2 regions of the Achromobacter sp. HNDS-1 genome follow, and region 2 is predicted to be linked to the other one. Evidence: riboswitches for the same ligand, from Rfam matches in the RefSeq annotation. Region 2 holds a riboswitch; the other holds the start of a gene.
The links. Region 2 has a riboswitch for glycine ahead of gcvT (glycine cleavage system aminomethyltransferase GcvT). Riboswitches for the same ligand answer to the same signal wherever they lie in the genome.
Positions count from the first base shown of each region.

Region 1: linked by a shared signal. The riboswitch ahead of ABFG95_RS04245 (D-amino acid dehydrogenase) and the one ahead of gcvT (glycine cleavage system aminomethyltransferase GcvT) in region 2 are both predicted to bind glycine.

Region 1 covers NZ_CP157584.1:948,279-951,677, reverse strand. The annotation lists gene ABFG95_RS04250 (sulfite exporter TauE/SafE family protein) at 1-663, shown strand, start outside; gene ABFG95_RS04245 (D-amino acid dehydrogenase) at 715-1,944, opposite strand; glycine riboswitch at 1,989-2,075, opposite strand; glycine riboswitch at 2,077-2,168, opposite strand; gene ampC (class C beta-lactamase) at 2,306-3,399, shown strand, end outside.
Region 2 covers NZ_CP157584.1:2,431,608-2,435,006, reverse strand. The annotation lists gene ABFG95_RS11225 (superoxide dismutase) at 1-94, shown strand, start outside; gene ABFG95_RS11220 (ZIP family metal transporter) at 122-1,015, shown strand; glycine riboswitch at 1,096-1,188, shown strand; glycine riboswitch at 1,222-1,344, shown strand; gene gcvT (glycine cleavage system aminomethyltransferase GcvT) at 1,428-2,528, shown strand; gene gcvH (glycine cleavage system protein GcvH) at 2,625-3,002, shown strand; gene gcvP (aminomethyl-transferring glycine dehydrogenase) at 3,097-3,399, shown strand, end outside.

The DNA of each region.
Region 1 (3,399 bases), 1.5 Mb from region 2:
GTGGCCATGTCGTTCTGGGCCTGGGTGCTGGACCCCCGGCTGGCGGCGGCGCTGGCAGTGTTCGGCGCGCTCACCGGGCAATTGCTGGCGGTGTTCTCGGTGCGGCGCGGCTTCAACTGGGCGCTGCTGTGGCCTTTCCTGCTGGGCGGCCTGGCCGGCATTCCGCTGGGCGTCCTGGTCCTGCCGCACCTGGACATGGACTGGTTCAAGGCGGTGTTGGGCGCGCTGCTGGCGCTGTGGTGCCCGGTGATGCTGATGGCGCAGCGGCTGCCGCGCATCGGCGGCAACCGCTGGGGCGATGGCGCGGTGGGGCTGGCGGGCGGCGTGCTGGGCGGCATCGGCGGCTTTGCCGGCAGCGTGCCGACGCTGTGGTGCACCCTGCGCGGCTTCAACAAGGACACGCAGCGCGCCGTGATCCAGAACTTCAACCTGTCGATGCTGGCCGTGACCATGGCCATCTATCTGGCCACCGGCATCGTCACGCGCGATATGGCGCCCATGTTCGCGGTGGTGGCGCCGGCCATGCTGATTCCCACGCTGCTGGGCACGCGCCTGTACATCGGCATCTCGGAAGTCACGTTCCGGCGCGTGGTGCTGGGGCTGCTGACCTGCTCGGGGCTGACGCTGCTGGCCTCGTCGCTGCCGCGGCTGCTGGGGTATTGAGGACCGGTCCGCGTCCCGCCCGGTCCCGGCCTGTGGTCTGCCGCAACGGCTTTACGACAGTCCCACCCCCTCCCGCACGCTCGCCGCCAGCATTTGCGCCGTCGCCGCCGACAGCGTCCATCCCAGATGCCCATGCCCGGTGTTGTAGAACACGCCCGGCCGCTTGCCGGGGCCGACGCGCGGCATCATGTCGGGCATCATCGGCCGCAGGCCGCACCATGGCACCACGCGCGCGGTGCGCACGCCGGGGAAATGGCGGCGGGTCCAGTCCACCAGCGGCTGGATGCGTTCGGCGCGGATGTCCAGGTTGAAGCCGTTGAACTCGGCGGTGCCGGCCACGCGGAAGCGGTCGCCCAGGCGGCTGGTGACGATCTTGGCGGCCTCGTCCAGCAGGCTCACGGTGGGCGCGGCGGCCTGGCTCGCGGCGTCGTCCAGGTGCACGCTGATCGAATAGCCCTTGACCGGATAGATGTTCAGACGGTCGCCCAGTTGCCGCGCGAACTGGCGGCTGGCGGCGCCGGCGCAGACCACGATGGCGTCGGCTTCGTGCTGTTCGCGCCGCGCGCCTTCTTCACGCGCGATATCCAGCACGTAGGGCAGGCCGTCGCGGCTGATGGCGCGGATGTCCGCGTCCTGTTCGAAACGCACGCCGCGCCGCGCGCAGGCCTGCGCCAGGCCGCTGGTGAACTTGTGGATGTCGCCGGTGGCGTCGGACGGCGTGTAGAAGCCGCCGTGGCAGGGCGTCTGCAGCGTCGGCTCGATGCCGCGGATTTCCTCCGGCGTGACGGCGTGCCGCTCCAGTCCGCCTTCGCGCAGCAGCGCATTGGCGCGGCGCGCGGTCTCGAAGCTGGCGGCGTCGTGGTAGATGTGCAGGATGCCGCGGCGCTCCAGGTCGAAGTCGATGCCTTCCTCCTCGGCCATGGCGTACAGGTGCTGGCGCGCTTCGATTGCCATGCGGGTGGTGGCGATGGTGTTCTGGCGGTAGTTGCGGATCTGCCCCATGAACTGGGCCAGCCACGAATACTTGTGCCAGCTCGGGCGCGGATTGAGCAGCAGCGGCGCGTCGTGGCGGCCCAGCCAGCGCAGGCCCTTCATGATGGTGGCGGCGCTGTTCCACACTTCGGCATTGCTGGCGGACAGCTGGCCGCCGTTGGCAAAGGACGTCTCCATGGCGGGATAGCGCTGGCGGTCGTAGACGGTGACGTCGTAGCCCAGTTTGCTCAAGGCGTAGGCGGACGTGACGCCGGTGATACCGGCGCCGATGATGGCGATGCGGGGCATGATGGCTCCAGATGGCGTGGCCACGACCCAATGATCGTGGCACCCCATCTGTCTCTGTACCTGAGAGCTTCACCCGGGCGCGGCGGCGCGGGTTCCCCTTCGGTGGGCGCCAGGCGCCTCTCTCCAGATTGTCTAGACCGCGCAGTCCTGTTGCCTGAGAGTTTCCGGGGCGGTTGCTCCGTCGGCGCCCGCCACGGGGGGCGGGACTCTTCTGCGGGGTTTTGAATCGACGCACCGAGAATAGCCAAAATTCGTCGCGCGCGGGACTCAGGGTTAATACCAGGGGAGGCGCCGGATTGGCTCTACACTGGGCGCCGAACCGCCGGCACGCGCCGGCCGGAAAACGAAAGGACGACTCCGCATGCGCGTTCCGGCAATGTTCCGTATTTCCCTGCTGTCCATGACGTTGACGCTGGCCCTGGCCGGCGCCGCCTCGGCCAGCCCGGCCGTTGCGCAAGCGCCCGCCGGCAAGGCCTCCACGGCATCGACCTCCGCATCCACGCCCGCATCCACGCCCGCATCCACGCCGGCATCCACGCCGGCATCCACCGCCAAGCCATCCGCGTCCGCCAAGGCCGATCGCGCCACCGCCGCCGTCGACGCCGCCGTGGCCGAGGTCATGCGCGAATACGGCATCGCCGGCATGGCCATCGGCGTCAGCCGCGACGGCGAGCAGCGCTTCTTCAACTACGGCGACGCCTCGCGCGCGCCGCGCCGCGCGGTCTCCAGCGACACCCTGTTCGAACTGGGGTCGATCAGCAAGACCTTCACCGTCACGCTGGCCGCCTACGCCCAGGCCACGGGCCGCCTGTCGCTCACCGACAGCCCGGCCAAGTGGGTGCCCGAGCTGCAAGGCAGCGAATTCGCCAGGCTGACGCTGGTTAACCTGGCCACGCACACCGCCGGCGGCTTCCCCTTGCAGGTGCCGGACGCGGTGCAGAGCATGGCGCAACTGATGGACTACCTGAAGGCCTGGACCCCGCGGTACGCGCCCGGCACGCGCCGCACCTACGCCAACCCCAGCATCGGCATGCTGGGCGTGGTGGCGGCCCGCGCCCTGGGGCAGCCCTACGTGGCGGCGATGGAGCAGCAGCTGTTTCCCATGCTGGGCCTGCGCGACACCTACCTGGAAGTGCCGCCGCGCAAGATGCCCGACTATGCCCAGGGCTACGACAAGCAGGACGCTCCGGTGCGCGTGAACCCGGGCGTGCTGGCCGACGAGGCCTATGGCGTGAAGTCCAGCGCCCGCGACATGCTGCGCTTCGTCGAGATCAACCTGGGCACCGCGCCGGTCGATGCCACGCTGCAGCGCGCCATCGCCGAGACCCACACCGGCTATTACCAGCTGGGCGCGATGACGCAGGACCTGATCTGGGAGCAGTACTCTTACCCGGTGTCGGTGGACGATGTGGTGCACGGCAATTCCGCCCAGGTCGCGTTCGAGACCCTGCCGGT
Region 2 (3,399 bases):
GTACCAGAACCGCCGTCCGGAATACATCGGCGCCTTCTACAATGTGATCGATTGGTCCGAGGTGGCGCGCCGCTACGCCGTCGCCGTGGGCTGAGCCGGCATCGCGCGGGGGCAGTGGACCATGAACACCTTCAGCCGTCATCGCATCCGGCCCGCGGCCACCAGCGTCAGCGTCTGGACGCTGGCGGTGCTGGTCGCCTGCCTGGGCCTGCACCAGGCCTGGGTCTATTTCGATGCCAATGCGCCGCACGTGGCCGACGCGCTGCTGGGCGGCATGGTCGCCGCCGGCGCCACCGCGGCGGGCACGCTGCCGATCCTGTTCGCGCGCACCATCCCCCAGAAGATGCAGGACAGCATGTTCGGCTTCGGCGCCGGCGTGATGCTGGCGGCCAGCGCGTTCTCGCTGGTGGCGCCGGGCATCGCGGCGGCCGAGTCGCAGGGCGCCGGCCCCTGGGGCGCGGGCCTGACGGTGGGCGCCGCCATCCTGCTGGGCGCGGCGGCGCTGCTGCTGATGGACCGGCTGTTGCCGCACGAGCATTTCATCAAGGGCCGCGAGGGCATCGAGGCGCACCGCCTGCGCCGCGCCTGGCTGTTCGTCTTCGCCATTACGCTGCACAACCTGCCCGAAGGCCTGGCCATCGGCGTCGGCTACGCCGGCAACGATCCGCTGCGGGGCACCGCGCTGGCCACCGGTATCGCCATCCAGGACATCCCCGAAGGATTGGTGGTGGCGGTGGCGCTGATCGCCGCCGGCTACAAGCGCGCGTTCGCGGTGGCGCTGGGCATGCTGTCGGGCCTGGTCGAGCCGGTCGGCGCGGTGCTGGGCGCGGTGGTGGTGGGCTGGTCGACGGCATTGCTGCCGTGGGGCCTGGGCTTTGCCGCCGGCGCCATGCTGTTCGTGATCAGCCACGAGATCATCCCCGAGTCGCACCGCAAGGGGCACGAGGTCTACGCCACCTGCGGCCTGATGCTGGGCTTCGTGCTGATGATGCTGCTGGACACCGCGCTGGGCTGACACGGGCGCGGCGCGGCGACCGGCCAGCGTTCACGGATCAACAACGCAATCGCGTTTCGCGGTATGCTTTCGGCGCTGTCACGCATGTTGCGGGAGAGAGCGGCCGTTCGCGGCTGCCGCCGAAGGCGCAATTCGCCCGGAATCGCTCAGGTATCCCATACCGCGCATGCTTGCCCTGTCCCGGTTTTCACCGCGCGGACGCGGCAAAGCAGCACTCTGGAGAGACCTGGCGCCGCTGCCCAATCAGGGACATAGCGAGCAGCCCAGGCGCCGAAGGTGCAAACCCGCCACGCGGGGCAACTCTCAGGCAAAAGGACAGAGGGGCGGAAGATTCAGCCGTTGCGTGGGCGCATCCCGTCCGCCGGCGGCATTCCGTAACCCTGGCAACGCTGCCGCTCCGGAGTACCCGCGCATGTCCGCACCCCTCAAACGCACCCCGCTGGCCGACGAACATATCGCCTCTGGCGCCCGCATGGTCGATTTCGGCGGCTGGGACATGCCCCTGGCCTACGGCTCGCAACTGGAAGAGCACCACGCGGTGCGCCAGGACGCCGGCATGTTCGACGTCTCGCACATGCTCAACGCCGACATCACCGGCCCCGACGCCTACGCCTTCCTGCAGCGCCTGGTGGCCAACGACGTGGCCAAGCTGACCGTGCCCGGCAAGGCGCTCTACACCTGCATGCTGAACCCGCAGGGCGGCGTCATCGACGACCTGATCGTGTATTTCTTCGCCGCCGACGAATGGCGCGTGGTGGTCAACGCCGGGACCGCCGACAAGGACATGGCCTGGATGCAGCGCGTCAGGCAGGCCGGCAAGTTCGACGTCACCATCACGCCGCGCCGCGACCTGGCCATGATCGCCGTGCAGGGGCCCAACGCCCGCGCCAAGGTCTGGGCCGCGCGCCCCGCCTGGCAGGCCGCCAGCGAGCCGCTGACCCCGTTCGTGGCCGCCCGCGTCGGCGACGACACGCTGGTGGCGCGCACCGGCTACACCGGCGAAGACGGCTTCGAGATCGTGCTGCCCGCCGCCGAGGCGGTGCAACTGTGGCGCGACCTGGCGGCCCAGGGCGTGCGCCCGGCCGGCCTGGGCGCGCGCGACACGCTGCGCCTGGAAGCCGGCATGAACCTCTACGGCCAGGACATGGACGAACTGACCCAGCCCGGCGAAGCCGCGCTGACCTGGACGGTGTCCCTGAAGAACCCCGAGCGCCGCTTCATCGGCCGCGACGCGCTGGAGCAGTTCGCCACGCCCGCCGCCTTCGTCGGCCTGAAGCTGCAGGAACGCGGCGTGATGCGCGCCCACATGGCGGTGCGCACCAAGAACGGCACGGGCGAACTCACCAGCGGCACCATGTCGCCGACGCTGGGCGTGTCGATCGGTTTTGCCCGCCTGCCGCAAGGCGTGGTCGCGGGCGACACGGTCGAGGTCGACATCCGCGGCAAGTGGGTGCCTGCCCTGGTCTGCAAGCTGCCGTTTGTCCGTAACGGCAAAGCCGTCGAACACTCGTAAACTCGAAGCTTCGCGCCGCTGGCCGGGCCCTCGGGGCAGGCCGCCGGCGCGAGGCGCGCAACACCGTTTCCCTATCTGAATCCCCCAGGAGTTCCCATGAGTCTGCCCACCGATCGCAAGTACACCGAGTCCCATGAATGGGTCAAAGCCGAAGGCGACGTGTTCGTCGTCGGCATCACCGATACCGCCCAGGACCAGCTGGGTGACCTGGTCTTCGTCGGCGACGTCAAGGTCGGCGCCAAGCTGAACGCGGGCGAGACCGCCGGCGTGGTCGAGTCGGTCAAGGCCGCCTCCGACATCTACGCGCCCGTGGCCGGCGAAATCGTCGCGTTCAACGACGAGCTGGAAAGCAACCCCAACCTGATCAACGAATCGGCCTTCACCGCCTGGATCTTCAAGATCAAGCCGGTCAACGCCGCCGATGCCGACAAGCTGCTGGACGCCGCCGGCTACGAAGCCGTCGCCAACGGCTAAGCCCGTCAGGGCGGGCGCGGCGCTGGCGCCGCCGCCCGTCCATATGCATCACCGTCCGTCCCTCCCGACGACACCGCCATCCCGAGATCCCCCCATGTCGCGCGCCCTAGACACCCACACCGACTTCATCCCCCGCCACATCGGCCCCTCCGACGCCGACCAGGCCGCCATGCTCGCCGCCATCGGCAGCCCCAGCCTGGACGCCCTGATCGAAGAAGTCGTGCCGCCCAAGATCCGCAGCCAGGCGCCGCTGGCGCTGCCGCCGTCGCGCAGCGAAGCCGACGTGCTGGCCGAACTGAAGCAGATCGCCGGCCGCAACAAGGTCTACCGCAACTACATCGGCCAGGGGTACTACGGCACGCAGACGCCCAACGTGGTGTTGCGCAACATTCTCGAG